DNA from 3 places in the Streptomyces sp. NPDC025273 genome. Region 2 is predicted to be linked to each of the others. Evidence: riboswitches for the same ligand, from Rfam matches in the RefSeq annotation. Region 2 holds a riboswitch; each other region holds the start of a gene.

Region 1 (10,238 bases), on a different contig from region 2:
GACGACGAGGCGTTTCTGGAGGAGGCGTTGGCGGACCGCAGCCGCAATGTCCGCGCCACCGCCGCCGAGCTGTTGTCCGCCCTGCCGGATTCGGCACTCGCCCGGCGGATGGCGGACCGCGCCACGTCCTGCGTGAACCCCGAGCGTTCGGACGCCGCCGTGTCCGTCGCCGTGGAGGCCCCGCACGAGTGCGACGCCGCCATGCAGCGTGACGGAGTGGTGGAGGTGCCCCCCTCCGGACGGGGTGAACGGTCCTGGTGGCTGGGGCAGCTGGTGGAGGCTTCCCCGCTGGCCGTCTGGCGGGAGAGGTTCGGCGGCCGCACCGCTCGGGAGATCGTCGCGCTGCCCGTCGCCGACGACTGGGGTCCCGAGCTGCACGCCGCCTGGTGCCGGGCGGCCGTACGGCAGCGGGATCCCGACTGGGCGCGGGCGCTGCTCGGCGCCCCCTCGACCCCTCCGGCGAACGGCCCCGGAACGGTCTCCCTGGCGGAACGGTCGAAGCTCCTCGCCACCCTGCCCGCCGGCGAACGGGCGCTCTGGGTGGCGGACTTCATAGCGTCACACGGTCTGTCGGAGGCGTTCCAGCTGCTCGGCGTCTGCACCGTCCCCTGGGCCGGACCGCTCGGCCGGTCGGTGGTCGACGCGCTGGACATCGCCCGGGACGCGGGGAGTTACCCGTGGAGCTTCAGCGGGGTGATGGGCCTGGCCGAACGCTGCCTGGAGCCCGCGGAGGCGGACCGGCTGGAGGTGCTCACCACCACACCGGACGAGCCGGAGGGCGCGTCACCGGGCGCGGGTGGTTACTGGTCGGAGGCCTTCCAGCGCCTGGTCTCCACGCTGCGCCTGCGCGCGGCCATGGACGCGGAGCTGGCGCCGGACACGGTGGGCGCCGCGGGCAGCCCGGACGGGGACGGCCTGGCGCGGTCCGGCGCCGTGTGACCGGAGACGGAAGGGAGCGGCGCTCCGCGGACCGCCCCAGGGCCGCTGGGCCGGTCAGCGGGCGGGCCAGGCGCTCCTGCTCCTGCGGGCAGGCTGCGGCAGGCGCAGACCCAGGGCATGCGGGCCGGCGGCCTCGGGCTCCGGCAGGCGCACAGCCCCGGCGGGCCCGGACCTGGAGAAGGAGGCCACGGGGCCGGCAGGGCCCCGGCCGGACAGCGGCCCGGGTGCCCCGGGGCGCCGGCTCAGGCCTCCGCTGCCTGGCGGACGTGAGCGTTCACCCAGTCGACGATCGACGCCGTCGTGGCGCCGGGGGTGAAGATCTCCGCAACGCCCTGCTCCTTCAGCGGAGCGATGTCCGCCTCGGGGATGATGCCGCCGCCGAACACCTTGATGTCCTCCGCCTCGCGCTCCTTCAGGAGCGCGATGACCTTCGCGAACAGCGTGTTGTGCGCACCGGAGAGGATCGAGAGACCGATCGCGTCGGCGTCCTCCTGGATCGCTGTGTCCACGATCTGTTCAGGGGTCTGGTGGAGCCCGGTGTAGATGACCTCCATCCCCGCGTCCCGCAGCGCCCGCGCGATCACCTTCGCCCCGCGGTCGTGGCCGTCGAGGCCCGGCTTGGCCACCACCACACGGATCGGACCGGTCACACCCATCACTGCCTCCACATGCGTCTCCCGTGCCTGAAGGGCCGGGGATGTGAACGAACGTTATCCACAGCATCCCGTACGGCGCCGTTTCGCGGTGGACGGGGAGGGGGAAATCACACATGGGACAAGTTCGCCGAGCGGCGTTCCCTGCGTCAGGCGGCCCACCGGCCGTGCGGGGCCCGCCGTCAGGGGAGCCGCAACGAGGTCGTCGTACCACCGTGCCGTCAGCCGCACGGCACGGTGGTACGGCTCCCGGCCGAGCAGAGCCGTCGCCACCTCCGCCGCGACACCCCATGAGGGCATCCGGGGCAGGGAGCCGCCTTGCCGCATGCCAGTGCAGGAGGTCCGGCCATGAAGGTCCCGTCCTTCCTTCCCCCACCGCTGCGCCGGCCGTGCCTGCGCAGCGCCTGGCTGCCTTCGGCGCTGATGAGGGCCACCCTCCTGGAGCTCGCGATCCTCGCCGGGCATGTACTCATCTACCCCTCGGGGATCGCCTCCGAGCGCAGGAACCCCACCACCCCGCCGGGCCCCGCGCCCGAGCCCGGTGACAGCCCGGTCCGCGACGACAGGGCTGCCGGGCCCGCGGCGCCCTCTCCCCTCACCCCTTCGGCCGACACCGTCACGTCACCGGTCACGACACTCGGCCCCCCGTCCGACGACGACCGCCCGCCCGTCGTCCTCATGCACGGCTTCATCGACAACCGCTCCGTCTTCGTCCTGCTCCGCCGCGCCCTGTCCCGGCACGGCTGGCACCATCTGGAGTCACTCAACTACTCGCCGCTGACCTGCGACATCCGCACAGCGGCGGAGCTGCTCGCCCGGCATGTCGAGGAGATCTGCGCCCGCACCGGACACCGAGAGATCGACATCGTCGGGCACAGTCTCGGCGGCCTGATCGCGCGGTACTACGTGCAGCGGCTGGGCGGCGACCGGCGGGTACGCACCCTGGTCACCCTCGGCACGCCGCACGGGGGTACGGCTGTCGCACCGGTGGCGGCCGCGCACCCCATCGTCCGCCAGATGCGCAGCGGATCGGACCTGATCGAGGAGCTGCGCCACCCGGCTCCCGGCTGCCGGACCCGGTTCGTCAGCTTCTGGAGCGAGCTGGACCGGGTGATGGTCCCGGTGGAGACGGCCCGTGTGGACCACCCCGACCTCGACGCGGTCAACGTGCGCGTCACCGGCATCGGCCATCTCGCGCTTCCGGTGCACCCCGCGGTCGCCGCAGCGATCCGTCAGGCGATCGAATCGGACGATTCGGTCACCCTCGGCACTCCGGGAGTCACTTCCGTGGCCTGAGCGGTCCGAAGGAATAGAACTAACTTCGAACATAGAGCCAAGCCTGTTCCCACAGTCCACCGAAAGGCGGCCGATTGCCCGTTTCCTGAGGTGCCAAAACCTGTCGGAGATTGTCGTCGTCACGTACCGCCGGGTACAGTCGCGGCCACTGCTCACCCTGGGATTCCCCCACCGGACCCAGAACAGGCCCTGCTGCCGAGGCGAGAGAGAAGTTGGTGAACGACCAGCACCCCCACGCCGGGTACGCCGGATACGACAGCCGGCTCACCGGAAGTTTCGACACCGACCCGCTCTTCGGATCCCTGCCGGACCATCAGGACGGCAGTCACGGAACGGGGTACGGCAGCGGCTGCACCACCGCGCACGACGGCACCTACGGCGGCTACGACACCGCTTACGCGGCAGGGCCGCAGCAGACAGCCCCGTACGACACCGCCCAGCACGAAGGCCGGTGGGACACCGGAGCACATCAGCAGGCCTCCTACGACGCCTACGGCGCACAGGCCTACGACACCACCGCCGCCTGGATGCCCGAAGCCACGATCCCCGCGCAGGCCGCGCACCCCGGGACGGCCACCCCGGACTCGACGGGCCAGTGGGACACCACCGGATGGGACCACACGGGCCAGGCCGACCAGTGGGCGACGAGCGACACCGGCGCCTTCCCCACCACGACGTTCAGCAGCACGGCCTATGCCACGGGCACGTACGCGGCCCCGGTCTTCGAGACCTCCGGGTACGAAACGGCCGACACCGGCGCCTACGACGCCACCGCCTGGAACACCGGCGCCTCGCCCGAGACCGCGGCTTACGCACCCGAACAGACGTCGCATCCCGCATACGAACACCAGGCCGCGTCGTACGAGGCGGCCGAGTTCAGCCCTCAGGACCACGCGGACGGGACCGCCGCCACGAAGACCGCGGTCATGACGGCATCCGACACGCCTGCGGCAACCGGTGCGTACGCCCCGGACAGTGCGTACGACCCGGCCGGCGTATACGACCCGGACGGTGCGTACAGCCCGGCCGGCGAACACGACGCGGTCACCGACATCGTGGACGTCATCGACGTGACCGCGTCCCACCCCGCCTCGGCGGCACGCCCCGTCGGCCGTTCCGCCCCGCGTGGCGGCGGCCGTGGCCGGCGCCGCACTCCGGCGAAGCGCTCCGCGCTCCTCACCGTCGCTGTCCCCTCCGCCTGTGTCATGAGCGTCGCGGGCATCGCCGCCGCTTCCGTGGGCGGCGTCGGCAGTGCCGAGGAGCAGAAGGACGAGACCACCTCCATGGCGGTCGCCGACACGGTCGAGCCGGACGTCGCCAACAACGAGCTGGACACCCAGCTCGCCAACCTCAGCGCCGACGCCGAGAACTTCGCCGACCGCGCCAGCCGCACCCAGGAGCGCATCGACCTGAAGGTGCGCCAGGCCGCAGAGAAGAAGAAGCGTGAGGACGAGGCCGCACGCCGCGAGGCGGCACGCCCCAAGTTCGCCCTGCCGGTCAGTCAGCACGGTCTCAGCGCCTACTACGGTCAGGCGGGCGTGAACTGGATGTCCGCGCACACGGGCATCGACTTCCCCGTGGGCCTCGGTACCCCCGTGATGGCGGCGACCGACGGTACCGTCCGCACCCAGTTGAACAGCGCCTACGGGAACATGGTGATCGTCACCGCGGCCGACGGCACCGAGACCTGGTACTGCCACCTCAGCGCCGCGAAGATCCGTTCCGGTTCGGTCAAGGCCGGTGACGTCATCGGGTACGCGGGGGACTCGGGCAACTCCACCGGCCCGCACCTGCACTTCGAGGTACGGCCCGGCGGCGGTGCGTCGATCGACCCGTTGGCGTGGCTGCGCAGTCACGGCCTCAATCCGAGCTGAACCCCCCGGGGCCCGGGCGTGAATCCGGGCCCCTGAGCCGTCCCGATCCGGCTCCTAGAGCTTCTCGACGGGCGCGTACCGCAGCAGCAGCTTCTTCGGGCGCTCGTCGCCGAAGTCGACCGTGGCCTTCGCCTGGTCGCCGAACCCCTCGACGGCCGTCACCGTCCCCAGCCCGAACTGGTCGTGCGTGACCCGGTCCCCCACCACCAGGGTGGCCACCGGCTTGTCCGCGGTACGCCGGGTCGCGAAGCCCGAGGGGCCCGACCTGGAGCGCGAGGAGGACAACGACGACGTGATCCCCGACGTCGGTCCCGCCGAGGCCGCCATCGGGCCCTTGCGCTTCCACTCCAGATGCTGGTCCGGGATCTCCTCCAGGAACCGCGACGGCGGGTTGTACGAGGGCTGTCCCCAGGCGCTGCGCATGGAGGCCCGGGTCAGATACAGCCGCTCGCGGGCCCGCGTGATGCCCACGTAGGCGAGCCGGCGTTCCTCCTCCAGCTCCTTCACCTGACCCAGCGCGCGCATGTGCGGGAAGACGCCGTCCTCCATACCGGTCAGGAACACCACCGGGAATTCGAGACCCTTGGCCGTGTGCAGCGTCATCAGCGTGATGACGCCCGAGCCGTCCTCGTCCTCGTCCGGGATCTGGTCGGAGTCGGCGACGAGCGCGACCTTCTCCAGGAATTCGGCGAGCGTGCCCGCCCCTTCCTCCTCCGCCCGCTCCTGCTCGAACTCGAGGGCGACGGCGGCGAGCTCCTGGAGGTTCTCGATGCGGGTCTCGTCCTGTGGGTCCGTGGACGCCTGGAGTTCGGCGAGGTAGCCGGTCCGCTCCATGACCGCCTCCAGCACGACCGCCGGTCCGGCACCGGACTCCACGATCGTGCGGAGCTCCTCCATCAGCGTGTTGAACCGCTTCACGGCGTTGGCCGACCGGGCCGCCATGCCGTACGCCTCGTCGACGCGGCGCAGCGCCTGCGGGAAGGAGATCTTCTCGCGCAGCGACAGGGCGTCGATCATCGCCTCGGCCCGGTCGCCGATGCCCCGCTTGGGCACGTTGAGGATGCGGCGCAGCGGGACGGTGTCCTCGGGGTTGGCGAGCACCCGGAGGTAGGCCAGGACGTCCCTGACCTCCTTGCGCTCGTAGAAGCGCACTCCGCCGACGACCTTGTAGGGCAGCCCGACGCGGATGAAGATCTCCTCGAAGACACGGGACTGCGCGTTCGTACGGTAGAAGACGGCGACGTCGCCCGCCTTCGCGTCCCCGGCGTCCGTCAGCCGGTCGATCTCGTCGGCAACGAACTGCGCCTCGTCGTGCTCGGTGTCGGCGACGTAGCCGGTGATCCGGGTACCGGCGCCCGCGTTCGTCCAGAGGTTCTTGGGGCGGCGGCTCTCGTTGCGCTCGATGACGGCGTTGGCCGCGGACAGGATCGTCTGCGTGGAGCGGTAGTTCTGCTCCAGCATGATCGTCGTGGCGTCCGGGTAGTCCTCCTCGAACTGGAGGATGTTGCGGATGGTCGCACCGCGGAAGGCGTAGATCGACTGGTCCGCGTCGCCGACGACGCACAGCTCGCCCGGGGCGTCGGCCTCGCCCGCCGGGCCCACCAGCTCGCGTACGAGGGTGTACTGCGCGTGGTTGGTGTCCTGGTACTCGTCGACCATGACGTGCCGGAAGCGGCGGCGGTAGTGCTCGGCGACGTCGGGGAACGCCTGGAGCAGGTGGACCGTCGTCATGATGATGTCGTCGAAGTCCAGCGCGTTGGCCTCGCGCAGCCGCGCCTGGTAGAGCGCGTAGGCCTGCGCCAGCGTCTTCTCGAAGCCGTCGGACGCCTGGCCGGCGAAGGTCTCCTCGTCGATCAGCTCGTTCTTCAGGTTCGAGACCTTCGCCGTGAACGACTTCGGCGGGTAGCGCTTCGGGTCGAGGTCCAGATCGCGGCAGACCAGCGCCATCAGCCGCTTGGAGTCGGCGGCGTCGTAGATCGAGAACGACGAGGTGAAGCCGAGGAGCTTCGACTCGCGGCGCAGGATCCGTACGCAGGCGCTGTGGAAGGTCATGACCCACATGGCGTGGGCACGCGGGCCGACGAGCTGCTCGACGCGTTCCTTCATCTCGCCGGCGGCCTTGTTGGTGAAGGTGATCGCCAGGATCTGGCCCGGGTGCACCCCGCGCTCGGCCAGCAGGTGCGCGATCCGGTGGGTCAGCACCCGGGTCTTGCCCGAGCCCGCCCCGGCCACGATGAGCAGCGGGGAACCGGCGTGCACGACGGCGGCGCGCTGCTCGGTGTTCAGCCCGTCGAGCAGCGCGGCGGGGTCGACCACGGGGCGCGGGGCGCCGTCGCGGTAGTACGCGTCACGCGGCGGCGGAGGCGTGTCGAAGACGTCCTCGAAGAGACCCTCCGGCACCGCCTCGGGCGCGTGGTCCTCGGGGGGCGGCGGGGGGCCTTCGTCCGCTTGCTGGAGGCCGGTCAGGAAACTGTCGTCAAAGAGGCTGCTCATCGCCTCACGAGTCTAGGCCGCCGGACCGACAGCCCGGGGCCGCATTCCGCACGAGGGCCCGATCCGTGCGCGTACGGAGACGGGCCGCCCACGGTGCGTAGGAATCCGGGGCCCGTCACCGCCCGGCGGACCGTCGGTCCGGAGAGGTCACGGAAATGTATCGGGCATATCGAACATCAACCTTCACAGGGACACCACGGGTTGGCTAGCGTGCTCCGACGGGTGACCCGTACCCCTCTGAGGCGACCCACGCCGCGCGGGCACCCCCGCCGAATCCGTGCCGACCTCGAGGGAGCCGGAACCGGGGACCCACACGCAGTACCGGGGTGAATCGGTCCGTTCCCCAGGACCGTAGGGCAGCCTTCCGTTCCGCCCGAACCCGACAGCTAACCCGGTAGGCGGTCCACGGAAGGAGATGCCGGTCTTGGCATCGCATCGCAAGCCGCGCACGCGGGTGCGCACCACCACCCCTGCCGTCGGCCTCACGACGGCGGCACTGGCCTCCGTCACCCTGCTCTCGACGCAGAGCGCGACGGCCGCCCCGGCTGCGCCCAGGCCCAGCATCGAGGAAGTGCGGAAGAAGGTCGACGACCTGTACCGCCAGGCGGGCACGGCGACGCAGCAGTACAACAAGGCGAAGACCGCGTCCGCACAGCAGCGCTCCGAGGTCGACGTGCTGCTGGAGGCCGCGGCCGAGCGGGCCGACAAGCTCAACGAGACGCGCCGGGAGCTGGGCCACTACGCGGCCGCCCAGTACCGGGGCGGCGCGATCGCCCCGACGGCGACGTTCTTCCTCGCGGACGACCCGCAGGCGTACTTCGACCAGGACCAGCTGATGGCGCGGATGACCAGCCGGCAGCAGAAGGCGGTCGCCGACTTCCGTACGCAGCAGAACGAGGCGGCGGCGAAGCGGGTCGAGGCGACGAAGAGCCTGGAGACGCTGACCGAGTCGCAGGCGACGCTCCGCACCAGCAAGCAACAGGTGCAGAGCAAGCTCACCGAGGCGCGCTCACTGCTGTCGAAGCTGACCACCGAGGAGAAGGCACGCCTCGCGGAGCTGGAGCGCGAGAAGGCGGCGGAGGCCGAGCGCAAGGCGGAGGAGCTCGCGCGTCAGCAGGCCGCCGCGAAGGCGGAGGCCGACCGGGCCGCCGAGGAGGCGGCCCCGAAGGAGGAGGCGGGCCCCGGCACCGGAACGGGTGACGAGACGGGCTCCGACAGCGGCTACGCGTCCAAGGCCGACAAGGTCCTGGCCTTCGCCCGGGCCCAGATCGGCAAGCCGTACGTCTGGGGGGCGACGGGCCCGGCCTCGTACGACTGCTCAGGCCTCACCCAGGCCGCCTGGAGGGCCGCGGACGTCACCCTGCCCCGGACGACCTGGGACCAGGTGGAGGTCGGCACCCGGGTGGCCACGGCGGATCTGCAGCCGGGGGACCTGGTCTTCTTCTACGACGACATCAGCCACGTCGGCATCTACAAGGGCGACGGCATGATGATCCACGCTCCGAAGCCCGGCACGAACGTCCGTGAGGAGTCGATCTACTCCATGCCGATCTACGGCAGCGTGCGCCCGGCATAGCGCACGGACGCACGGAGGGCGGGCGTACGGGGCCGTACGCCCGCCCCGCGGAGAGACAGGCGGGTACGGGAGCCGGCTCAGGTCCAGAGCGTGGCGATGAAGACGTTGGCGACCGTCAGCCCTCCGACGGCGGCGAACTCGCCCTTGCCGGCCTTCTCCTCGTCCCGCCTCACGTACACGAGCGCCAGGATCACGATCAGGACCATCAGCTTGATGCCGATCTTGACGTTGTTCACCGTCCGGTCGTCGGCCTGGTCGAGCCCGACGAGGGCGACGCCCGTGACCAGCATGGTCAGCGCACCGTGCAGCATGGCGGGCACGAAGCGTGCCGTGCCCGCCCCCATGGCCTTCATCTGGGTCAGGAAGCCGCCCAGCAGGGAGGCGATACCGATGATGTGCAGGGCCACGAAGACATTGATGAGTACGTCCATGGCCGCAGCCTAGCCGCGGGCATATCACCACTCTTCGGCCAGGTAGGACTTCCCTACGAGCTCACTCACACCTGGTGCGAATTGCCGGACTCCGGTCGATCTTTCCGATCACTCCGAGAAAACGAAACGTCACATTGAGGCAATAGCTGTCATTACGCCTCTTACTCGCGCCTCGGGTCTAGCGTCCCTCCCAGGTGACCGATTCCCCACCGCCGCCCCCGTACCCGGCGGTACCCCGGTCGCCCCGCCAGGACATCCGGCGGTGGGCCACTCCCCCTTCGGTGGCTCGCCGGGGACCCTCGGCGGGCCGGCCGGTACCCCCCGGCGGGCAGTCGAACGGAAGGACCCACGCCCTCGTGGCCGCCCATCGCAAAGCCGCTCACCGCAAGCCCAAGCAGCGCCTGTTCACCGGGCCTGCTGCCCGGACCGCAGCCACCCTGGCCCTCGCCGGGGCGGCGACCGCGACCGCCCTCGAAGGTGCCGCCCAGGCCGAGCCCCAGCTCTCCCCGGCCCAGGTCAGGGCCAAGGTGGACCGGCTCTACCACGATGCCGAGGTCGCGACCGAGAAGTACAACGGCGCGAAGGAGAAGGCGACCGCGTCAGCGAAGTCCCTCGACACGCTGCGCGACGAGGCCGCACGCAGGACCGGCCGCCTCAACGCCGCCCGCGACGCGCTCGGTTCGTTCGCCGCGGCGCAGTACCGCAGCGGCGGCATCGACCCCGCCGTCCGGCTGGCGCTCTCCTCCGACCCCGACGAGTACCTGGAGCGGGCCGCGTTCCTGGAGCGGGCCGGTGATCGCCAGGCCGGCGCGGTCAACGGCGTACGCCGGCAGATCAGCGAGGTGGCCCGGCTGCGCGCCCGGGCCGAGGACGAGCTCGCCGTCCTCGCCTCCCGCCAGGCCGACCTGAAGAAGCACAAGGACGCGGTCCGCACGAAGCTGGCCGACGCCCAGCGGCTCCTGGCCACCCTGACCGC
Region 2 (8,227 bases):
CGACGCCATGACGGCGATCTACGACACCATGCAGTACCTCACCTGCGAGGTGGAGACCTTGTGTCTCGGCTGGGCGGGATCCAGCGCCGCCGTGCTCCTCGCGGCCGGCGCACCCGGACACCGACATGCACTGCCCGGCGCCCGGGTAGTCATTCAGCAGCCCGCCCTGGACGAGCCGGTGCGGGGCCAGCCCTCCGATCTCGAGATCGAAGCACGCGAGTTGGTGCGTGTGCGCGAGACGCTCACCGCCATGCCGGCCCGTCACACCGGGCGTTGTACGCAGGACATCAGTGCCGCCATCGAGCGGGACACCATCCTCGACGCCCCGGCCGCCCAGGCGTACGGACTCGTGGACCACGTCATGGAGAACCGCACCCCGTCCCAGCCGCCGCACCCCGCGAGGTGAATCCCGATGCATTCCCCCCAGCTCCCGCCGCTGCCCGCCCTGACCCGCGCCGAGGCCCAGTTCATCGACTGCTACCTGGAAGTGCTCGACCAGGTCGGCCGGATCAATCCGGCCCGCGGCAGCGACACGTACGGGGCGCTCAGGGCCGCACAGGCGCTGGCCTCCCGCGCGGCCTCCCTCCGCGACGCCCTCGTCGTCATGCACGAGCGGGGCGAGGCGCAGATCCACGCGGCCACGCTGGCGCGGGCGCTGCGGCTGCTGGACGGGGAGCGGCGCGCGGGACGGGTCACCATGCCCCCCGCCCGGTCGAGTTGACGGGCGCCCCGCCCGACTCCCCCGGACCAACGGCCCTTCCGGGCCCGTTCACGACACGCCCGACGGGACGCCCAGATTTCCTCGCTCGTTCGGCGTAGGCGGTCCCCCGCACGAGGGACAGCTCAACTTGCGGACGCGCGCGGACACTGAGCGGAATATGTCGTTCCGCCGCTGGTACGGGGCTGGTCGGCAGGCGCCGCCGAAGCCCTGGATCCATCCCGTCCACCTGAATGGATCAGTCGTGACGACTCTCACATAACGCCGTTTCAGCTCGGAAATCCGGCCGTACGTGAGTAAAGATCCCTGGGACGACAAGCCCCCGCCACCGCGGCGGGGCGGTCCGGGCGGACGCCGAGTCCTGCCGCTGTCCGGATGCCTGGTCGACAGAAGTGGATCGGCAGGAGTGGAGGACCCGAGCACATCGGGCCGACCGGACATCCGGACGGCCCTCGGGGTGAAGCCGCCGTGTGCGGCCGGGCAACTTCGCCAGCCCGAACCCGACAGGTCATCCTTCACAGGCGGCTGACGAAGGGTTGCGCATGACTGCGCAGGTTCATGTCCCGTCTCTGCTCGCCCGGGCCGGAACGGCCTCGGTTCTCACCGTCGCCCTCGGCGCCACCATGCTCGCCCCCGGCCTCGTCAACGACGCCGAGGCCGCGGCCCACTCGACGAAGGCACTCAAGATCGCCGCCTCGAAGAAGGGATCGCCCTACGGCTACGGCGCCACAGGCCCCCACCGGTTCGACTGTTCGGGCCTGACGCTCTACTCGTTCAAGAAGGCGGGCAAGAAACTCCCCCGCACGGCCCAGCAGCAGTACAACAAGACCCGCCACATCACCGGATCGCAGCGACAACGCGGCGACCTGGTCTTCTTCCACGCGGGCCGCACTGTCTACCACGTGGGCATCTACGCCGGCGGAGGGAAGATCTGGCACTCACCGAAGACCGGGGCCGTGGTCCGGCTGGAGAAGATCTGGTCGAAGAACGTCTGGTACGGGAGGGTCCGCTGACGGCCGCACCCACCAGGATCAGTGCAGCAAGGGCCCGGTCACCAGTACGAGCCCCAGCGCGGTGAGCGCCGCGCCGCTGCCGCCCTCGACGGCGCGGGCGGTACGCGGCCGGCGGAGCCACCGGCCGAGACGGTCCACCAGCAGGGCCACGGCCGGGAACGGGACGAGCGCCGGCAGTACGACCACCGAGGCCGGCAGCCGAGTCCTGGTGCGAATCCCCCGGCTACGCGCTGGTCAGCGCCGGGCTCGGCGTGGCGGTGGTGCCGGAGATGGTCGCTTCGATGTCCCCGGCCCCACTCGCCGTACGCCGGCTGGAACCCGCGGCCTTCCGGCGGACGATCTCCGTGGTGCACAGGGATGATCGCGATACCGCTGTCGCGACCACGTCGAGGGCCCTGCTCCGCGGCGGCTTCGGCCGGGCGGCAGGTGCGCAATGACCACGGGTGTGCACGCCGTGGTCGGGTCCGCACAGGAGATCTGGTCCGCGCCGGAAGGCGGGCCCTCACCGGACGCGAGGTCTGGGCGGGACGTCAGGTCTGTGCGGGGACGGACCAGGGAAGGACGATCGATACGGTCTTACCGCCGTCCGGGGTGGGACTGACGCCGAGCCGCCCCCCGCACTCCTTGGCCAGGGCCCGGATGATCACCATGCCGCGGCCGTTGTCCTGCTGTACCGCCGCGGGCAGCCGCTGGGGCCAGCGCGGGTGACTGTCCGTCACACCGAGGTAGAGCTCCACGTCCCGGTCGAGTCGGAGCTCCACCGTGAAGGTGGGCGACTGCCCGAAGGTGTGCTGGACGGCGTTGGTGGCGAGTTCCGAGACGATCAGCCGGATGACGTCGGCGGCTTCGGTGCTGTCCGGCAGGCCCCATTCGGCAAGCACCCTGGCCACATGTCTCCGGGCCGCGGATACCGAGACGGGATCGCTCGGCAGAGTGAAGGATGCTTCCTGATGGTCTGCCATGGCGACGCCGTCCCTTCCCGCCCGGACCGACCCGCGATCGGCCTGGATTGTGCTTCGCGTCAGACTGCCACCGATGCTGCCCTCCGTAACAGCGATCCACCAAGATATGCATATATCTGTCGCTCGATACGGTGAAATCGGCACCGTAAGCCCCGTACGGGCGCGACACTGGCCCCTTTCCGAGCCGACCCGGTACGGGCCCGGCTCCCCGTCCATCGGAAGGAGGCCGGCATGCGGCACGGCCCTGTCGTACGCCGTCGGAAGCTCGGCGAGGAACTGCGCGGCCTGCGCCACGGTTCAGGACTCACGAGCCGTGAAGCGGCCCGGCTGCTGGGCTGGCACCAGTCGAAGGTGAGCCGGATCGAGACGGGTGCGAGCGGGGTGAAGCCGGCCGACGTGACCCGGTTACTGGACGCCTACGGAGTCGACGACGTACAGCTCCGTACGCTGCTGCAGACGCTCGCGGGCCCGGCGGGCGGGGGCGGCAGCGGGTGGTGGCACGCCTATCGCGGTCTCATCCCGCCCCAGTACCGCGACTTCATCAGTCTGGAGTCCCAGGCCGGCGCCGCTCGGACCCTCGAGACGTCGGTGGTGCCGGGACTGCTGCAGACCGCCGACTACGCACGGGCGGTGACCCGGTCCTCCCTCGACGGGCTGCCGCCCGCTCAGCTGGACTCCCTGGTGGAGGTCCGGCTCGCCCGGCAAGGAGTGCTGCACGCGCCCAGACCGCTCCAGTTGAGTGCGGTGCTCGACGAGGCCGCCGTACGGCGGGGCGTCGGTGGTCCCCGGGTCATGCGGAATCAGCTGCGCCATCTGGTGATGATGGCCCAATTGCCCCATGTGCGACTGCAGTTACTTCCGTTCGAGGCGGGTAGCTACATCGGCCTCACCGGCCCCTTCGTCATCTTCTCTTTTCCGACAGCTTCCGATCTGGATGTGGTCGTTCTTGACCATTTGACGAGTAGTCTCTATCTGGAGCGGAGAGAGGACCTTGAGGCGTACAGCTCGGCGTTCCGCACGATGCAGGATCACGCGTTGTCGCCGGAGCGTTCGCTGGATCTCATCGCCGCAGTCGGCCGCGGCGGTTGACCGGACCTTCAGACTGCCCGAGGGGGGCACGATGTCCGACCGTCTTGCACAACCCGCTCTCCGGTGGCGGCGCAGCAGCCGCAGCACCGGGATGAACAACTGTGTGGAAGCCGCGCCGCTGGGCGACGACCAGCTCGCCGTACGGGACTCCAAGGACGTGCACCTGCCTCCGTTGCGTTTCACCGCGACGGCCTGGACGTCCTTCGTGTCCAGCCTGCGGGAGCACCGGGAGGGCTGACGAGGTCAGCAGGCCGGATCGGGCGCCCACGTCACGATCGTGGCCACCGCGGCCGCGATCTCCTCTCGTGTCAGGTCGGCCCGTGCGGTCAGCCGCAGCCGGGAGATCCCGTCCGGGACGGACGGCGGCCGGAAGCACCCCACCGCGAGACCCGCCGAGCGGCAGTCCGCGGCCCAGCGCACCGCCGCCTCGGCCGACGGCGCGCGCACGGACACGACAGCCGCGTCGGGGCGCACGGCGGTGAGCCCGGCCGCTGTGAGCCGGTCGTACAGCTCGGTGGCGACGGCCCGGGCCCTGCCCGCCCGTTCCGGTTCCCGGCGCAGCAGCCGCAGACCGCCCAGGGCGGCACCCGCGGCCGCCGGTGCGAGACCGGTGTCGAAGATGAAGGTCCGGGCCGTGTTGACCAGATGGTCGACGACCCGGGCCGGGCCGAGGACCGCCCCGCCCTGGCTGCCGAGGGACTTGGAGAGGGTGAGTGTGGCCACGACGCCCTCGCCGCCAGCGAGTCCGGTGGCGGCGAGCGCACCTCGTCCGCCCTCGCCCAGCACGCCGAGTCCGTGGGCGTCGTCGACGAGGAGGGCCGCTCCCCCGTCCCGGCAGGCCTCGGCGAGCGCGGTCAGTGGGGCGGCGTCGCCGTCCACCGAGAAGACGGAGTCGGTGACGGCCAGCGCCCGTCCGCCGTGGGTGCGGAGCTCCTTGCGCACGGCAGCGGGATCCGCGTGCGGGACGACGGCGGTCGCCGCACGGGAGAGCCGGCATCCGTCGACGATCGAGGCGTGGTTTCCCGCGTCGGACACGATCAGCGAGCCGGGTCCGGTGAGCGCGGTGAGGACGGCGAGGTTGGCGGCGTAACCGGACGAGAGGACGAGGGCGGCTTCGAAGCCGCAGAAATCCGCCAGCTCGCGTTCGAGTTCGGCGTGCAGCTCGGTGGATCCGGTGACCAGCCTCGAGCCGGTGGCACCCGCTCCCCACCGGCGGGAGGCCTCGGCTGCGGCCGAGGTGACCTCGGGGTGGCGTGCGAGGCCGAGATAGTCGTTGCTCGCGAGGTCCAGCAGTTCCGATTCGGCGGGCCTGGGGCGCAGGGTCCGGACGAGCCCGGCGGCGGCCCGGCGGCGGGCCTCGTCATCGATCCAGTCGAACGGGGCGAAGGACATGGGGGCGGTCCCTTTTGTAGGCAGCTCACAGACCCTAGCGGGGTGCGCAGCAGGTCAGGGTGTGGCAATACACACACCCTCGGCCACCTCTGCTGTCCGGTTCCTCCTTGGCCGAAGGCGGTGCCGTACGTCAGGATCGGGGCCATGGACCTGCTGAACACGCTGGTGGACAAGGGGCTGCGGCGCGAACTGCCGACCCGTGAAGAAGCGCTCGCCGTGCTGGCGACCTCCGACGACGACCTGCTCGACGTGGTGGCCGCGGCCGGAAAGGTGCGCCGTCAGTGGTTCGGGCGGCGCGTGAAGCTCAACTATCTGGTGAACCTGAAGTCCGGGCTCTGCCCCGAGGACTGCTCGTACTGTTCGCAGCGGCTCGGTTCCAAGGCGGGGATCCTCAAGTACACCTGGCTGAAGCCGGACGAGGCGACGAAGGCCGCCGCCGCCGGAGTGGCCGGCGGCGCGAAGCGCGTGTGCCTCGTGGCGAGCGGGCGGGGGCCGACGGACCGGGACGTCGACCGGGTCTCGCAGACGATCGAGGCGATCAAGGAGCAGCACGAGGACGTGGAGGTGTGCGCCTGCCTCGGCCTGCTCTCGGAGGGCCAGGCCGACCGGCTGAGGTCCGCGGGCGCCGACGCGTACAACCACAACCTCAACACCTCGGAGGGGACGTACGGGGAGATCACGACCACCCACACGTACGCCGACCGGGTGGACACCGTGCAGCAGGCCCAGGCCGCGGGCCTTTCGGCGTGCTCCGGTCTGATCGCGGGAATGGGTGAGACCGACGCCGATCTGGTGGACGTCGTGTTCTCGCTGCGCGAGCTGGACCCGGACTCGGTGCCGGTGAACTTCCTGATTCCGATCGAGGGAACCCCACTCGCCAAGGAGTGGCACCTCACCCCCCAGCGGTGCCTGCGCATCCTGGCGATGGTCCGGTTCGTCTGCCCGGACGTCGAGGTGCGGCTCGCGGGCGGGCGCGAGGTCCATCTGCGCTCGATGCAGCCGCTCGCCCTGAACCTGGTCAACTCGATCTTCCTGGGTGACTATCTGACCACCGAGGGCCAGTCGGGCCAGTCCGACCTCGACATGATCGCGGACGCCGGTTTCGAGGTGGAGGGGGCGGACACGACGACGCTTCCTGGGCACCGGGCCGCGGCGGGCGGGGGCTGCGGTTCGCACGACGGCGGCTGTGCCCCCTGCGGGGACGCTCCCGCGGCCGCTCCGGACTCCTCCGAGGTCCCGGCCGTGCGTACGGAACCGGTGCGTACGGAACCGGTGCGGACGGATCTCGTGGCGGTCCGGCGTCGCGGCGCCGGTACGGACATCGCGCCCAATGCCTGATCCGCTCTCCCCCGCCGAGCTCCGTTCCCTGGACCGGGCCCACGTCTGGCACCCCTACGGCCCGATGCCGGGCCGGCAGGAGCCGCTGGTCGTGGAATCCGCGTCCGGGGTGCGGCTCCGGCTCGCCGAACCGGCGCACGGACGGCACGAGCTGGTCGACGGCATGTCGTCCTGGTGGTCGGCGGTGCACGGCTACAACCATCCGGTGCTCAACGAGGCGGCCCGCGGCCAGTTGGACCGGATGAGCCATGTGATGTTCGGCGGGCTCACCCATGAGCCCGCTGTCCGGCTGGCGGCCAGGCTGGTGGAGATCACTCCGGAGCCGTTGCAGCACGTGTTCCTCGCCGACTCCGGATCGGTCTCGGTCGAGGTCGCGGTGAAGATGTGTCTGCAGTACTGGCGCTCGGCCGGGCGACCCGCCAAGCACCGGCTGCTGACGTGGCGCGGCGGCTATCACGGGGACACCTGGCAGCCGATGTCGGTGTGCGATCCCGAGGGTGGAATGCACGAACTGTGGTCGGGGGCCCTGCCCCGGCAGGTCTTCGCGGACGCGCCGCCGGACGGCTTCGACGCGGAGCCGGACGGCGCCTACGTCCGGCACCTGCGGGAGCTGGTCGCGACGCACGCCGACGAACTGGCCGCGGTGATCGTGGAGCCGGTGGTGCAGGGCGCGGGCGGGATGCGGTTCCACTCGCCCGCGTATCTACGGGTGCTCCGCGAGGCGTGCGACGCGCACGACGTACTCCTGGTGTTCGACGAGATCGCCACGGGATTCGGTCGTACGGGAAAGCTCTTCGCGGCCGGGCACGCCGGGGTGTCCCCGGATGTCATGTGTGTCGGCAAGGCGCTGACCGGCGGATACCTGACGCTGGCTGCGACGCTGTGCACCACTCGGGTGGCGGAGGGGATTTCGAGCGGGGAGGTGCCGGTACTGGCGCACGGGCCCACGTTCATGGGCAATCCGCTCGCCTCGGCCGTGGCCTGCGCATCCGTGGACCTGTTGCTGGGCCAGGACTGGGAGCAGGAGGTGAAGCGGATCGGTACCGGGCTGCGGCACGGTCTCGCCGAGGCAACCGGCCTCCCCGGCGTACGGGACGTACGGGTGCTGGGTGCGATCGGCGTCGTACAGCTCGATCACGAGGTGGACATGGCGGTCGCGACCCGGGCGGCTGTCCGCGAGGGCGTATGGCTGCGCCCCTTCCGCGATCTCGTGTACACGATGCCGCCGTACGTGACGGGTGACGACGATGTGGACCGGATCTGCCGGGCCGTGTGCGCGGCGGCGCGGGAAGGCTGAGATGACCATTCTGGTGGTGTCCGGTACGGGCACCGAGATCGGCAAGACGGTGGTGACCGCCGCCGTGGCGGCGGCCTGCCGCGGCCGGAGGGTCGCGGTGCTCAAGCCGGCCCAGACCGGTCTCGCCCCGGGGGAGGAGGGGGACGCCGCCGAGGTCGTGCGACTCGCGGGCGGCCATGTGACGGCGGTCGAACTGGCCCGCTTCCCCGAGCCGTTGGCCCCGGAAACCGCGGCACGCCGGTCCGGTCTGCCGCCCGTGCGCCCCTACGAGATCGCAGAGGCGGCGCAGAAGCTGGCGACGGAGCACGATCTGGTCCTGGTCGAGGGCGCGGGCGGGCTGCTCGTACGTTTCGACGAGCACGGCTCGACGCTCGCGGACGCCGCCCGGCTGATGGCCGCCCCTGTGCTGGTCGTGGCT
Region 3 (10,238 bases), on a different contig from region 2:
AGCGCCGGTCCGAGGTGGAGGCGGCACTCGGCCGGATCCGTGACGCCCGTATCCCGGTCCTCAACATCGACCTGATCTACGGCATCGACGGTCAGACGGAGGAGACCTGGCGCACCTCGCTGGACGCCGCCCTGTCCTGGCGTCCGGAGGAGCTGTACCTCTACCCGCTGTACGTGCGCCCGCTGACCGGTCTCGGCCGCCAGGGCACCGCGGCCGGTCCACCGGACGGGTCGGACGCCGCCTGGGACGAGCAGCGGCTGCGCCTCTACCGTGCGGGCCGGGACCATCTGCTGGCCCAGGGGTACGAGCAGGTGTCGATGCGGATGTTCCGCCGCGCCGACGCCCCGCGCTCGGGTCCCGACGACTACGCCTGCCAGACCGACGGCATGATCGGGCTCGGCTGCGGTGCCCGCTCGTACACCTCCTCGCTGCACTACTCCTTCGACTACGCGGTGGAGATGCGGGAGATCAGGGGCATCATCGACGGGTTCACGGCGACCGGGGACTTCTCGCGCGCCGAGGTCGGCCGGTACGTCGACGGCGACGAGGCGCGCAGGCGCCATCTGCTGCAGTCGCTGCTCCAGGCACGGGGCCTGCGGTCCGAGGAGTACCGCGAGCGGTTCGGGTCGGATCCCCGGGCCGACTTCGCCGCGGAGCTGGACCTCATCGCCGGGCGCGGCTGGCTGGCCCCGTCCGCGGCCCCCGGTCTGCTGCGGCTCTCGCCCGAGGGCCTGGCCCACTCCGACGCGCTGGGCCCGGAGCTCTTCTCCCCCGCCGTACGGGCCGCGATGGCCGCGTACGAGCTGAAGTGAGCCGCCCGATGCGCTCGGCCGTCCGGACCGCGCACGCGACGAACAGGGGCCGATGAGCATGGACCTGACGATCCTGTACCGGGGCCCGCTGTCCTCGTGCGACTACGACTGCCCCTACTGCCCCTTCGCCAAGCGGCGGGACAGCGGCGAGCAGCTGCGCGAGGACCGGGCCGCCCTGGAGCGGTTCACGGCCTGGGCCGGCGCGCAGAGCGGCGACCGGCTGTCGGTGCTGTTCACCCCGTGGGGCGAGGGGCTGGTCCGCTCCTGGTACCGGCGGGCGGTCGTGGAGCTGTCGCGGCTGCCGCACGTCGGCCGGGTCGCCGTCCAGACCAACCTCAGCGCCCGTACCGGCTGGCTGACCGGCGCCGAGCGCGACAAGGTCGCCCTGTGGTGCACGTACCACCCGGGGCAGACACCGTACGAGCGGTTCCTCGGCAGGTGCCGGGAGCTGACGGACCTCGGGGTGCGGTTCAGCGTCGGGGTGGTGGGGCTGGACGAACACCTGCCGGAGGCCCGGCAGTTGCGTGCCGCGCTGCCCGACGAGGTGTACCTCTGGGTCAACGCCGCCGAGGGGCACGCCTATACGGACGAGGAGGCGGACCGGTGGACGGAGCTGGACCCGCTGTTCCCGTACAGCAGGCACCCCCACAGTTCGGCGGGGCTGCCCTGCCGGACGGGCGAGTCGGTCATCTCGGTGGACGGTGAGGGGACGGTGCGGCGCTGCCACTTCGTCCGGGCCGAGCTGGGCAACCTCTATGACGGCAGCTACCGGCGCTCCCTCGGCCCCCGCGGCTGCCCGGTCGAGGTGTGCGACTGTCACATCGGTTACGTGCACCTGGAGACGCTGCCGCTGTACGACGTGTTCGCGGGCGGTGTGCTGGAGCGGATACCCGCCCGTCGGCAGACCGTCGCGCTGTCGCCGGTCAGGCTCGCGGAGCGGCGCCCGGGCCCGGCGGACGCACCATGAAGACGTCGACCGGGTCCTGGGCCTCCTGGACGAATCCGTGTCGCTCGTAGAGCCTGCGGGCGGCGCTGCCGCGCAGGACGTTCAGCCGTACGGCCACACCCTCCCGGTCGGCGTCCTCCAGCACCGCGCGCAGCACGGCGGATCCGAGACCCCGGCCCTGGTGGTGCGGTGTCAGGTAGAAGTGCTCCAGCAGCTTCCCGTCGGCGGCGGGCCGGACCGTGACACATCCCGCGAACTCACCGCCGGCCATGACGAGGGAGGTGTAGCGCGTGGTGAACGCATCCCGCAGCCGCTGCCGCACCCGGTGCTCGTCGTAGCGCCCGAGCCGCTCCAGGTCCGCGCGCATGACGAGGGCCCGCAGCTCCGCGACCGCCTCGACGTCCTCGGCCCGCGCGGCGCGCAGCACCCACTGCGCGCCGGGCGCCGGACCGGACGGCGCGCAGGCCACCGGGTCCGGTACCGCACTGTCCGTCAGGGGACTCACAGCGGCAGCAGGTCGGGGCGCTTGGCCTCGACATGGTCGCCGGAGGACTCGCCGCGCAGCCGCCGTCCGATCCACGGCACGAGGTACTCACGCGCCCAGTGGATGTCGTCGCGCCGCACCTCGAACGTCCCTCGCTGCGCCTGCGGCGGCCACACCTGGTCGGGGTCGGCCGGTACGTCGAGTCCCAGGACCTGGGCGGCGCGCAGCGCGACCCGGGTGTGCCCCTCGGGCGAGAGATGCAGCCGGTCGTCGTCCCAGGCGCGCCTGTCCTGCACGGACCGCAGCGACCACAGGTCCAGGACCGGGCAGTCGTAGCGGTCGGCGATGGACCGGACATGGGCGGTGTACGTGGCGATCTTGCCGCGCAGGTGCCGGAGCACCGGAACGTGACGGGTGTCGAAGCCGGTGGTGACCATGACGGTGCCGACCACCCGCGTCAGTTCGGCGACCGCGCGCTCGAAGCGCTCCGCGACGTCGTCCGGGTCGGAGCCGGGCCGGATGATGTCGTTGCCGCCCGCGCAGAAGCTCACCAGATCCGGTGCCAGCTCCTTGGCGCGGGGGACCTGTTCCTCGACTATCTGGTCGAGGAGGCGTCCGCGTACGGCGAGATTGGCGTACCGGAAGTTCCCGTGCGGGCCGGCCGCCGCCGCGGGGACCGTGAGCTGGTCCGCGAGGATGACCGCGAACCGGTCGGCCCAGCCGAGGGGTCTCCCGTCGGGGCCGGGGTCCCCGACACCTTCGGTGAAGCTGTCGCCAATCGCTGCGTACGACCCGATGATGCCTCGTCGTGTGTTTCTCGAATCGTCTGCCACAAGCGCATATCCTGCACCTTCGAATGTGACCTACGCGACCGTAATACAGGGTTGACGGGTGGTGAGAAAGACCACCCGGTCAGGTTTTGGTAAAGCCGGAACAGAAGAGGGGCGGCGCGCCGCCGCGCACCGCCCCTTTTCTCCGCGTCACATGAGGACACTCATGCCGGACGCCTGCCCGGAGACGCTCAGATGGAGACCCCGTGCGAGCGCAGGTAGGCGATCGGGTCGACGTCGGAGCCGTAGCTCGGGCCGGTGCGGACCTCGAAGTGGAGGTGCGGGCCGGTGGAGTTGCCGGTGGAGCCGGAGAGGCCGATCTGCTGGCCGCCGGTGACGGTCTGGCCGGCGGAGACGCCGAGCGACGACAGGTGGGCGTACTGGGAGTACATGCCGTCGCTGTGCTGGATGACGACCTCGTTTCCGTACGAACCGCTCCAGCCGGCCGAGACCACGGTGCCCGGGCCGATGGACCGGATGCTGGTGCCGGAGGCGGCCTGGAAGTCGGATCCCGTGTGGTAGCCGCTGGACCAGCTGGCACCGGAGGCGCGGTACGGGGTGGTGACGTTGGCACCGGCGACCGGGGAGGCCCAGCCGGAGCTGTTGCCCTCGGAAGCAGCGGTGGAGTCGGCGGCGTTGGCGACCGTCGTCGTCTTCCTCTCGGCCGGGGCGGTCGGCTCGGGAGCCGGCTCGGCCTTCGAGGGCGCGGCCTTGGAGGGGGCGGCCTTCGGCGCGGACTGCGTGGCCGGACCGGACGCCTTGGCGCCGAGGGTCAGCTTCATGCCCGGGAAGATCAGGCTCGGGTTGTCGCCGACGACCTCGCGGTTGTCCTTGTACAGCTTCTCCCAGCCGCCCTTGAGCTTCTGGTCTGCCGCGATCTTCGACAGGTAGTCGCCCGGGACCACGGAGTACGTCTTCGGGGCGCTCTGCTTCTTCGCCACCGAGGCGGCGGGCGTGCTGTGCGCCGCAGCGGCGGCGGACTTGGCGGCAGGCGCGGCCTGGTCCGCCGCGTGCGCGCCGGTGGCGCCGATCAGCGGAAGAGCGAGAACGGCGCCGCCGGTCCCGACGGCGAGGACACCGCGGGAGATCGGGCCGGTCCTGGTACGACGGTGCTTACCCTTTGCGGGCATGGGGAATTCCTCTCCGGCGCCTACGAGGTGAGCTGTCGGATTCGGGCTGGAGATGCCCGGTCGCGCTGGACGCGACTTGACCCCGAGCCGTTCCGGATCACTCCGGTCGGCGGCTTACCTGGTTCCCCCGCTCCTGCCACACGTTGGTCGGTGCGGATTCCGGGCGGCGGCAGGATTAGGCGTTCCGTCCGGATTGACCGTGACCGTAAGCGAGCCAGGACGCCGGGAACAAGCCGTCGGTTGCGAACCGGAATCCGCTCCGCATTTCCCGACCGGAATTCCGGTCACACTCCGTGGATTACGGATCTTGGCTTTCCGCGCAGAGTCCGGAATACCCGCATCCGATTCCGCCACACACCGTCACGGATATGATCCCGCTCACCTGCCGCCCACCATCTCCCGCACAAGCAGGGCATGTTCCGCTAAATACGCCAATCCGGACATCACGCCGCTTCCCTCCCTTTTGAGCCGAGCCGAAAACGGGACGAAGGCCGAGACGGTTGCCCGATGAATGCATGTCGTATCGTCGCGAGCGTGCCCTCGTCGGCGAGCGGCGCCGACGCCAGACACTCCAGGAGTCCTTGTGACGCAACTGCCAGAGGTTCCGTCGACCGACACCGAGCTGACCGGTGTCCGCAATTTCCGCGATGTGGGCGGGCTCCCGACCGTGGACGGCCGGAAGGTGCGGCACGGGCGCCTCTACCGCAGTGGACACCTGGCGCACGCCACCGAGGCCGACGCCGCCTTCCTCGCCGGCCTCGGCCTGCACACGGTCTTCGACTTCCGCAACGCGGCGGACCACAAGCTCGACGGCCACGACGTGGAACTGCCCGGCGTCCGGAATGTGAGCATTCCGCTCTCCGACCCGGCCGACGGCGCCGAGTTCTGGCGGCTCGTGCGCGACGGGAACATCCAGCAGTTGCGTTCGATCCTCGCCGACGGCAAGGGGACGGACCGCATGATCGCCTCGTACCGGTCGATCATCAGGGACCGTACGGCCGAGCACAGCCGGGTGCTGCACGCGCTGGCCGAGGACAGCGTGCCCGCGCTGATGCACTGCGCCGCGGGCAAGGACAGGGCCGGCCTCTCGATCGCGGTCTCACTGCTGGCCGTCGGCGTCGAGAGGGAAGCCATCGAGGCCGACTACCTGAAGTCCGACCACGCGCACCGCCGCTACAGGGTGCGGCGCAGCGACACCTCGTCGGCGGGGATGTCGGACGAGGTGATGGAGCTGCTCAATCCGCTGTTCGCCGCGCACTCCGACTACCTCGACGCCGCTTTCACGACGATCGAGGAGACCTGGGGCAGCACGGACCGCTACCTCTCCGAGGGTCTGAGGCTCACCCCCGTGACCCGCGAGAGGCTGCGCGAGCGTCTCGTCGAGGACGCCTAGGACCGGCGCGGCGGGTCAGCCCTTCGCCGTGCGCGGCCGGCCGTCGCCGGGGGCCGAGCGGGTCAGCCCTTGCCCGCCACGGTGAACAGGATGAAGAGGAAGGCCGCGATGACGTGCCCCGCCACCAGGTACGCGAAGAGCCGGATGACCACACCGCGGGGCATCTTCCGCTCCTGCGAGTCCGCGCCCTTCTCCCTGCGCGGGGTGAGCGGGTCGTAGTCTGTTGAATCGGACATGACAGTCCTCTCTTTCGACCGCTCGGGCCGAGGTGGACGAAGGGGGTGCGGGACGATGGGGCGGGCGGGGTTCACACGCGGTGGACCTCGTCGCCCAGACAGAGTTCGGCGGCGGGACTCTGCAACAGCGTGTGGACGAACAGCAGCCGCACGCCTCCGCGGTCGAGCGCGGCGATCCGGTGCGGAGTGAGTGAGTCGTAGTGCGCGCTGTCACCGGCCTCGAGGTCGTGCACGGTCTCCCCCAGGACCACCCGCAACCGCCCGTCGAGGACGTACAGCCATTCCTCTCCGGGATGAACACGCACGAGATCGCTCTGGGCTCCGTACGGGACGCTCACCCGCAGCGCCTGCATGGCGCGGCCCGGTGCGCCGGCCTGGTGGTACAGCCAGCCGTCGGCCTCCGTGCCCGTGGAGGCGGCAGTGCCGGTGGAGGCGGCAGTGCCGGAACCCCCTGGGGAGGGGGGCCTCCCGAACGTCCTCCCCGAGGAGCCACCCACGGCACCGCCGCGGACGATCGCGTCACGTTCGGGCGGCATCTCGCCGAGGAGCTCGGAGACCGTCGTACCGTAGATGCGGGCGAGTCCGAGCAGCATGGGCAGCGAGGGCTGCCTGCGGCCCGTCTCGAGCCGGGAGAGGTGCGCCGGGGAGAGCCCGGCCCGCCCGGCGGCGGTCTCCAGGGTGAGACCTCGGTCGCGACGCAGGTCGCGCAGGCGTGGCGCGACCCCCGGCAGCTCGTCGGCCACCCCTCCTTCGGGAGGATTCATACCTCCATTGAGCCAGGATCTTTCCTCTCAGGCAAATTTCTTACCCCAGAGGCAAAACATCCGGTGCTCAGCGGTGGGCGACCGCCTGCTTCACCAACGTCCTGCCGAAGTCCCACATCAGCCCGCCCCCGCTGTGCGCGTCGTCCATGACGGCCGTGAAGGCGGTCACGAAGCGGTCCACCTCCCGCTCGCCGATGACCAGCGGCGGGATCAGCTTGATCACCTCCAGATGATCGCCGGAGACCTGCGTGAGGATCCGGTGCTTCTGCAGCAGCGGAACCACCACCATCTGCGCGAAGAGCCCTTTCCGGGCCGCCTGCAGCATCGTCCAACGGCTACGGAGTTTCAGCGAGGAGGGCCGGCCGAACTCGATGCCGATCATCAGCCCCCGCCCGCGGACCTCGTGGAGCAGCTCGTAGTGGCCGACGAGTGCCGCGAGCCGTTCCCGCAGGAGGTCTCCGGTGCGGCGGGCGTTCGCGACGGTCTCCTCGTCCTCCATCACGGCGAGCACCGCGAGTCCGGCCGCCATGGCCTGGGCGTTCGACCCGAAGCTCGCGGAGTGGACGAGGACGCGGTCCATGGAGGAGTAGACCCGCTTGAAGATCCAGTCCTTTCCGAGCGTCGCCCCGACCGGCACGTAGCCGCCGGAGAGCGCCTTGGCCACACAGACCAGATCGGGCTCGACGCCCTCCTCGTGCTGGTAGGCGTAGAAGTCCCCGGTCCTGCCGAGCCCGGTCTGCACCTCGTCGGCGATGAGCACCGCCTTGTGCCGGTGCAGCAGCTCCTGCGCGGCCCGCAGGAAGCCGGGAGGCGAGGCCTGGACCCCCTTGCCCTGGATCGGCTCGACGACCAGAGCGGCCACGTCGCCGCGCTTCAGCTCGCGTCGCAGGGCGTCGAGGTCGCCGAGCGGGATCTCCGTATCGGGGAGCAGGGGCGCGAAGCCGTCCCGGAAGCCGGACTCGCCGTTGACCGAGAGCGAGCCGGTGGTCAGCCCGTGGAAGGCGTGCGCGCAGTACAGGACGCGCGGCTTCCCGGTGGCGTACCGGGCGAATTTGAGCGCGGTCTCGACCGCCTCGGTCCCGCTGTTCCCGAAGAACACCCGGTCCAGATGCGGGCTGTGCGCCAGCAGCCGCTCGGCCAGCAGTCCGGGCAGCGGCTGGCAGTCGAAGCGGGTGAGGTCGGCGAGCGAGGCGTCGAGTACGTCGTGCAGCGCCTTGCGCACGACGGGGTGGTGCCTGCCGAGCCCCATCACCCCGAAGCCGGCGAGCATGTCGAGGTAGTCGTTGCCGTCCGCGTCCCAGAAGTACGCGCCCTCGGCCCGCTCGTAGACCTTGTCGAAGCCGAGGGTGCGGAGCATGCGCGGCAGCTGGTGGTTGAGGTGCCGGGTGTGCAGCTCGTAGCGCTCGGCGCCGCGTTCCGAGAGGAGCCGCGCCAGATCGAATCCCTCGGTCCCGTCGTCCTTCATTCCCCACTCTCCTTCGCCGCGATCCGGTCCTCAGCCGCCCTGATGCGGGCCGGCGCCGCGCCGATCCCTCCGGCGATCTCCCGGGAAGTGAGCCCGATGTCCGCCGGCACCTCGCCGCGCCCGAGGAACCGCTCGGGGAGGCCGTACGTCCGCAGCGGTACGTCGACGCCGGCGTCCCGCAGTGCCTGTCCGGCGGCCGGACCGACTCCGCCCGCCCGGCTGTTGTCCTCGACGACCGCCACCATCCCGTGCTGTCCGGGGCGGCGCACCGCGATCGGCCGGGCCGGCAGCCCGGGGTACCCGGTGCGACGGGATCTCCGGTGGTCATGACCTCACCGGGTCCCGCCGACGGTCTCCCGTGCCGCGCGCAGGGATTCCTTCAGCGATCCCATGGTGGCGAGTACGGCGGTCGGCTCGTAGCCGCAGTGGGCCATGCAGTTGGCGCACCGCGGGTCCTTGCCGCGGCCGTACTTCTCCCAGTCGGTGTCCTCGATGAGCTCCCGGTACGTGGGGACGTATCCGTCGCTCATCAGGTAGCAGGGTCGCTGCCAGCCGAAGAGTGAGTAGTTGGGGATCGCCCAGGCCGTGCACGGGAAGTCCGCCTTGCCCTCCAGGAAGTCCAGGAAGAGTGGCGAGTGGTTCAGCCGCCAGCGGGCCCGGTTGCCGCCGGCGAAGGACTTCTTGAAGAGCTCACGGGTCTGCTCCACGCCCAGGAAGTGCTCCTGGTCGGGTGCCTTCTCGTAGGCGTAGGCGGGCGAGATCATCATCTCGTCGACCTTCAGCTCGTCGTTGAGGTAGTTGAGGACCTCGATGACCGTCTGCGGGGTGTCGGTGTTGAAGAAGGTGGAGTTGGTGGTGACCCGGAAGCCGCGCCGCTTGGCCTCCTTCATCGCCTCCACCGCCTCGTCGAAGACGCCTTCCTTGGCGACGGACTCGTCGTGCCGCTCACGCAGCCCGTCGATGTGCACGGCGAAGGCGAAGTACGGCGACGGCGTGAACTTCTCCAGCTTCTTGCGCATCAGCAGGGCGTTGGTGCAGAGGAAGACGTATTTCCTCTTCGCCACCAACTGACGCACGATCTCGTCGATCTGCGGGTGCATCAGCGGCTCGCCACCGGCGATGGACACCATCGGTGCACCCGATTCGAGCACCGCCCCGACGGCCTGGGCCACGGGCATGCGCTGCTTGAGGACTCCGGCCGGATGCTGGATCTTCCCACAGCCCTCGCACGCCAGATTGCAGGCGAACAAGGGCTCCAGCTCGACGATCAGCGGGAACTTGTCCCGTTTGCGGAGCTTCTGTTCGATGAGATACGTCGCAACCTTGATGGACTGACGGAGCGGCATGGCCATCTGGGCTCACCTCCTGGGGAGCAGCAAAGATCGGTGCCATTCATGGAAAGCCGGAAGGACAGCACGAAGAACGCGGAATGCCGATATTCCACCGCGGACCGTGCCGATGCGGACGAGCTCATGCTCCGGAGCGTCCACGACCACCCGTACGGCCGCAACAGGGCCCGCCCCGGTCCGTACGGCGGTGCGGAGGGTGGCGGCGGACTCCATGTCCACCGCGATGGCGCCGGTGGCCCTGAGCCCGGCGCGTTCGGGTCCCCGGACGACATGGCCGGAGCCGGTCAGTGGCCCGGTGTGGACGGCGCGGCCGGGTGACGCCCTGGCCAGGGCGTCGACGAGCAGGCCCGTCCCGACGCAGGGCGTCGTGCCTCTCTCGTCCCGGGTCTCCTCGGCCACCACGAGGTCGCCGGGGTGCATGCCGGGGGCCAGTCCGGCGCAGAAGCCGGAGGCGATGACAGCGGCCCCGTGGGCGCCGTCCCGCCCCAGTGCGCGCCGGACGGCGTTCTCGGCGGCCTTGGGGCCCATCCCGGTCCTGATGACGGTCACCGGACCGGGAGCGCCCTTCCCCCGGCCCGAGCGCAGGGCGATGTGCTCGATGCCGAGCGCACAGGCGATGAGCAGCGGCGTGGCGGGGGCGGGTGGTCTCCGGTCGTCCCCCATCCGCTCAGGCCCCCTTACCGGTTCCGGTGGCAAAGGGATCGCCGTAGACGTACCGGCCGAGCGCGGTGAGCGGGAACACCTGCCGGTAGAGGTGGTAGTTGATGGAGAAGTCCCAGGGGAAGCCGGTCCCGGTGAAGTACGGCTCGTCCCAGGAGCCGTCGGCCTG

The links. A riboswitch is a leader RNA that binds a small molecule or an ion and turns the genes downstream of it on or off. The one in region 2 is predicted to bind cyclic di-AMP.
Region 1: another riboswitch for cyclic di-AMP. It lies ahead of AB0F38_RS19165 (C40 family peptidase); the one in region 2 lies ahead of AB0F38_RS22605 (C40 family peptidase).
Region 3: another riboswitch for cyclic di-AMP. It lies ahead of AB0F38_RS20300 (LysM peptidoglycan-binding domain-containing M23 family metallopeptidase); the one in region 2 lies ahead of AB0F38_RS22605 (C40 family peptidase).

What each region holds. Positions count from the first base shown of each region.
Region 1 covers NZ_JBEZYP010000010.1:253,741-263,978, forward strand. The annotation lists gene AB0F38_RS19140 (DUF5691 domain-containing protein) at 1-939, shown strand, start outside; gene AB0F38_RS19145 (cobalamin B12-binding domain-containing protein) at 1,182-1,595, opposite strand; gene AB0F38_RS19150 (alpha/beta fold hydrolase) at 1,941-2,888, shown strand; gene AB0F38_RS19155 (peptidoglycan DD-metalloendopeptidase family protein) at 3,104-4,762, shown strand; gene pcrA (DNA helicase PcrA) at 4,817-7,255, opposite strand; cyclic di-AMP (ydaO/yuaA leader) riboswitch at 7,513-7,672, shown strand; gene AB0F38_RS19165 (C40 family peptidase) at 7,671-8,831, shown strand; gene AB0F38_RS19170 (hypothetical protein) at 8,909-9,262, opposite strand; gene AB0F38_RS19175 (C40 family peptidase) at 9,619-10,238, shown strand, end outside.
Region 2 covers NZ_JBEZYP010000014.1:93,434-101,660, forward strand. The annotation lists partial or broken gene AB0F38_RS22595 (ATP-dependent Clp protease proteolytic subunit) at 1-406, shown strand, start outside; gene AB0F38_RS22600 (hypothetical protein) at 413-721, shown strand; cyclic di-AMP (ydaO/yuaA leader) riboswitch at 1,085-1,257, shown strand; gene AB0F38_RS22605 (C40 family peptidase) at 1,261-1,731, shown strand; partial or broken gene AB0F38_RS22610 (LysE family translocator) at 1,750-1,938, opposite strand; partial or broken gene AB0F38_RS22615 (LysR substrate-binding domain-containing protein) at 1,941-2,168, shown strand; gene AB0F38_RS22620 (ATP-binding protein) at 2,262-2,693, opposite strand; gene AB0F38_RS22625 (helix-turn-helix transcriptional regulator) at 2,925-3,782, shown strand; gene AB0F38_RS22630 (DUF397 domain-containing protein) at 3,814-4,020, shown strand; gene AB0F38_RS22635 (8-amino-7-oxononanoate synthase) at 4,026-5,174, opposite strand; gene bioB (biotin synthase BioB) at 5,319-6,512, shown strand; gene AB0F38_RS22645 (adenosylmethionine--8-amino-7-oxononanoate transaminase) at 6,505-7,809, shown strand; gene bioD (dethiobiotin synthase) at 7,811-8,227, shown strand, end outside.
Region 3 covers NZ_JBEZYP010000012.1:13,518-23,755, forward strand. The annotation lists gene AB0F38_RS20280 (STM4012 family radical SAM protein) at 1-812, shown strand, start outside; gene AB0F38_RS20285 (STM4011 family radical SAM protein) at 871-1,779, shown strand; gene AB0F38_RS20290 (GNAT family N-acetyltransferase) at 1,736-2,185, opposite strand; gene AB0F38_RS20295 (SGNH/GDSL hydrolase family protein) at 2,260-3,075, opposite strand; gene AB0F38_RS20300 (LysM peptidoglycan-binding domain-containing M23 family metallopeptidase) at 3,264-4,202, opposite strand; cyclic di-AMP (ydaO/yuaA leader) riboswitch at 4,207-4,378, opposite strand; gene AB0F38_RS20305 (tyrosine-protein phosphatase) at 4,786-5,595, shown strand; gene AB0F38_RS20310 (DUF6126 family protein) at 5,658-5,831, opposite strand; gene AB0F38_RS20315 (XRE family transcriptional regulator) at 5,903-6,595, opposite strand; gene AB0F38_RS20320 (aspartate aminotransferase family protein) at 6,663-8,060, opposite strand; partial or broken gene AB0F38_RS20325 (1-deoxy-D-xylulose-5-phosphate synthase) at 8,057-8,314, opposite strand; gene hpnH (adenosyl-hopene transferase HpnH) at 8,393-9,412, opposite strand; gene AB0F38_RS20335 (1-hydroxy-2-methyl-2-butenyl 4-diphosphate reductase) at 9,419-10,072, opposite strand; gene shc (squalene--hopene cyclase) at 10,077-10,238, opposite strand, start outside.